Regions from separate parts of the Egbenema bharatensis FJBBOT/2019 genome, predicted to be linked through region 2. Evidence: riboswitches for the same ligand, from Rfam matches in the RefSeq annotation. Region 2 holds a riboswitch; the other holds the start of a gene.
The links. A riboswitch is a leader RNA that binds a small molecule or an ion and turns the genes downstream of it on or off. The one in region 2 is predicted to bind thiamine pyrophosphate.

Region 1 (2,202 bases), 870 kb from region 2:
GGAGCGTATCCAGACTGCTCATCACCAGAGCCAACGCCAGGATCAGTACAGTGACAATAAACCAGGTGGGCAGGTTTAATTGTTGAATTAAAGAAAAGAAAGCGCGATCGTCATTAAAGCCGAAATTCATGGCGAGAATTCCCAGGAATCCGGCAATAAATAGCATCGGCAGGATTGCCAGAAAGGAGAACAAAAACGATCGTTTGACAATGCGATCGGTGCGGCAGGCATAAATCCGTTGCCAGTTGCCCTGATTAAACATTTCAGCAGCTAAGACCGCAATCACCAGAGTTGCGCCAAACTTGATGCCAGGAACATTGCTAAAAGAGAGGAGTTCAGGGGCAGACTGCTGAAGCGGTTGTAGGGCAGTGCTGAATCCACCTAAACCGATTACCGCCACAATTAAGCAGAGCAAGAGTAATGGCACAATCACGACAAACTGAATCGCATCGGTAAAGATCGTGGTGCCCAAGCCGCCGTAGGTAGTGTACACAAAAACAGCCGCAATCACGACCAGAGCTGTCCATCCCAGGGGAACATCAGCCATAATCTGCACTGCTTTAGAAATGGCAGTCAGTTCAGCCGCCAAATAGATAAACATATAGAACACCACAATGCCAAGGGTCAGCATATACATGGCATTACCAAACCGATATAAAACGTACTCATTCAGCGAATGACCATTGGGCATTAGTTGACGAATTCTGGTGCCACACCAGCAAATACGGCCGCTGGGGTTGCCTGTCCAATGCAATAGCCAATGATGCCGACTAATCCACTGGTGGCCCCCACTTCCGGGGGACTAAACAAAATCCATGCGCCCATCGCTGAAGCGACGATCGTAGCAAAGGCCATCCAGGAGCCGAACTGATTGCGGCTCACCATATAGTCTTCCAAATTAGTTGTGTGTTTACTGGCGTGTAATAATCCCAGCAACGCAAATACGCCTGCCGTGACCAGCGTCACCAACAGGGCGATCGCCCCAATTGACATGATGAATCTCCTCCACTCGATGGGTGTCGTTTGGCTAGAGTGCGGATGGCTCGATCTCGAATCAGTTCTCGAATCAACGCTTCCCTGCGCTGGTATTACCCAGTCTCAGGTTCCGAGGGTGTAATCTCAGCCTGGAATTTGCTCAGGCACCCCTAGCTTGAAGCTGATCATACCACTGGCCCTTCCACAAACATCAAGATAGTGGCTTCCTTTAAAGGGAGCATCAAAGGAATCATCCCAATCAAGGACTCAAACCTGGAGAGTGACCCTACAGCCTGCCTGCCAGAACTTGAGCGGCTGTGAGGTTGAGATCTGGGAAGGTGGGGGATTGGATCAAGTCATCGCCTCGAAATTCTGTGGAATCATAAAACCGATGTTCCAGCATGCAGAGCGTAATTTTTGCTTCCAGAGGATCAACGATCCAATATTCGGAGATTTCTAGCAGCCCGTATTCAGAGCGTTTTGAGCGATAATCATCGGTTTTACTGGAGGGACTAACCACTTCAACCACCAAAATCGGTGGCGGCTCATTGAAATTAATGATGGCTTCTCGATCGCTCATCGCTTCCCATTGAGCAGCGGATAAAACAGCGACATCGGGAATGCGGGAAGTATCCCAACTGCGACCACGCGGAGAACGAATACCAACGAGCATTTGCTTGGAAGTCCAGGGGAGTGCTTGATGTCTAATCTGGTCACGAAACTGATCATTAAGAAATTCGGCAATGCTACCATGCCTGCCAGTTCCCAAACCCATCGGCACCAGTTCTCCATCTACTAATTCGTAACGGGTATCTGTACCATCATCGTAGGCAAGATACTCTTCAAACATAAGTTTTTGAGTGGCGATCGTCATAGCATTGGCTCCTGAACGGGTAGCGACTGGCGTTAGCGGTTTGGGTTAGGAAATAATTTAATAACCTGAAATTCTTGTGGGGTGGGCACCTTGCCCGCCCAGTCAGTCAGGTAGAGCATTGTGCAGGTTATGGAATCCATCATCCTTAGCGACTTATGTCTATGTTAAAGACTGCAGCCGATCGCGGAACTCCATCACTGCATCAAACTGGTCGGCAGGTTTGACATAGCGGGTCAACAGCGAAAAATCTAAATTGGGCAGCAGTTCGCTGCTGGCAATCACTTCATAACCCGTTGAGCGCAAATGATAAATCTGAAACTGTCCATTCTGCCACTGCCAGACTTCCGTAACGC
Region 2 (2,202 bases):
TGCCCCGATCGCCGAGGTGATGTGATCATATCCAGGAGCAATATCCGTCACCAGGGGCCCCAGGACATAGAACGGAGCCTCGGAACACTCCTCCATCTGCTGGCGAACATTGAACTCGATTTGATCCATCGGCACATGACCTGGCCCTTCCACCATCACCTGCACATCAGATTTCCAGGCTGTTCGAGTTAATTCTCCCAACGTTTTTAATTCTGCAAGCTGGGCCGCATCCGAGGCATCGTGCAGGCATCCGGGACGCAGGGAATCTCCCAGGCTGAAGGAAACATCGTACTTCTGGAAGATTTCAATAATGTCGTGAAAGTGGGTGTAAAGCGGATTTTGCTTGTGGTGGTGCAGCATCCAGCGAGCCAGAATTCCGCCGCCGCGAGAGACAATCCCTGTAAGGCGATCGCGCACCAGGGGCAAATGCTCCATCAAAATTCCAGCGTGGATGGTCATGTAGTCCACTCCTTGCTGGGCGTGTTTTTCAATGATGTGCAGAAAATCCTCTGGGGTCAGGTTTTCCACCTTGCCATGCACACTTTCCAATGCCTGATAGATCGGCACAGTCCCAATCGGAACGGGAGAAGCCTGGATAATAGCCGTCCGAATTGCATCCAGATCGCCACCCCCGGTAGACAAATCCATCACCGTGTCGGCACCATACTTCACAGCCAGCCGCAATTTGTCCAGTTCTTGCTCAATGCCCGATGAATTCGGCGATGCCCCAATATTGGCATTCACCTTGCATTTGGCGGCAACCCCGATCGCCATCGGTTCCAGATTGGCATGGTTAATATTAGCTGGAATAATCATCCGTCCCCGCGCCACTTCCTCTCGAATCAAGTCAGGCGAAAGACGCTCTCGCTGCGCCACATGGTGCATTTCCTCAGTGATGACACCCTGCCGCGCATAATGCATTTGGGTCACGTTGGTGCGACCCCGCCGGTTGGCGATCCATGCTGCTCGCATATTCAATTCCTTGTGAGTAAACAGCTTCCCTCCGCCGGTATGAACCGGACTCAGGTTCTAAGGGTGTAATCTCAGCCTGGGAAAACTCAGGCACCCCTAGCTTGCGGATCATCCTAACATTCTTCTTCGGTTCCTGAACCGACGATCCCCATCGCTTTGCCATTCGTAACGATCGCTACTAGTTTGAATGCAAACTCATAACCTAAAACAATCGGCTTTGTTAAGTTGTGTAAACCGACTTGAGTGACTGTCCTCAAATGATTCCAGCCTGATTTCGTTAGCAGAAAAATGTAAAACAAGATTGAAAAACTTTATGAAATATTGCAGATAGTTGATCCCGTTGCTAGAGTGTGCGAGAGGCAATACAAATTCCTCGATGTCAGTTCCCTGATCGGCTGGTGTTACACAAACTGCATAGGCTGGATTAACGACCTATGCGTATGCTGATTGACCTGTTGCAAAACGATGTCACCTGAATCGATCGCTTATGTTCACTGCTCTTTTTTGTCGGTTTAATCCACTCGGCTTAATCGGCTTGCAATCGAAGTGTACATCCGCGATTGAAGCCCGTTTACTGACAGCGTTTATGGAGGATTCCATGCCCACACTCATTTGGATCTGCCAGGCGATCGGCTCTGTTGCCCTGCGAGTTCTCTGTAACCCTTTGCTGATCGTGTTTCTACAGTTTGTTGAAAATAGCCGGAAACGGCTGGGAGGGTTGACCAATGCTTGACGAAATCGGCTCGAAGGCTGTTTAGAACTATCGCAACAACCTGCGAGTGCCCATTGTCAATCTACCCTGTACAACTTAGTGCTCTGTACAACCTGTGAACCGTTGTTGGAATAAAGCATTCATTTCGTTAATTTCGCTATTTACCGTAAATCACGGTCTTGCTGGATCTAAATTCTGAAGAAAGTCAGGCAACTTGTAGAACACAAGAACGATTACCGATAGGATGACGATCGGATTGATGTGGATCAATCGAGGTGTCGATCGTTGGACTGCGGTTGCCTGCTTCATGGCGGGACTTAAGCACCACGTACTTTAACCTCTAGCTCCCCAACTTTGAGGGCAAGTGTGTCAGTCCTGCCCGTCTGAATGGATAGGTGTCAATCTGTTCAGAATCCGTCAGACCCAGTAAGACCTCAACTAGGAGGTTTCTACCGTCATGAATATTCAAGGAAAAACTGCACTTATTACTGGAGCATCTCGCGGCATTGGCCGAGCGA

Region 1: it holds a riboswitch for thiamine pyrophosphate, as region 2 does, so the genes downstream of both, ACM1PF_RS10675 (hypothetical protein) here and thiC (phosphomethylpyrimidine synthase ThiC) in region 2, are expected to answer to the same signal.

What each region holds. Positions count from the first base shown of each region.
Region 1 is NZ_CP182236.1:2,279,497-2,281,698, forward strand. Features, by position in the region: gene ACM1PF_RS10670 (sodium:solute symporter family transporter) at 1-691, opposite strand, end outside; gene ACM1PF_RS10675 (hypothetical protein) at 691-993, opposite strand; TPP riboswitch at 1,058-1,157, opposite strand; gene ACM1PF_RS10680 (Uma2 family endonuclease) at 1,262-1,849, opposite strand; gene ACM1PF_RS10685 (Uma2 family endonuclease) at 2,009-2,202, opposite strand, start outside.
Region 2 is NZ_CP182236.1:3,145,409-3,147,610, forward strand. Features, by position in the region: partial or broken gene thiC (phosphomethylpyrimidine synthase ThiC) at 1-972, opposite strand, end outside; TPP riboswitch at 982-1,080, opposite strand; gene ACM1PF_RS14565 (hypothetical protein) at 1,571-1,705, shown strand; gene ACM1PF_RS14570 (hypothetical protein) at 1,856-1,993, opposite strand; gene ACM1PF_RS14575 (SDR family NAD(P)-dependent oxidoreductase) at 2,142-2,202, shown strand, end outside.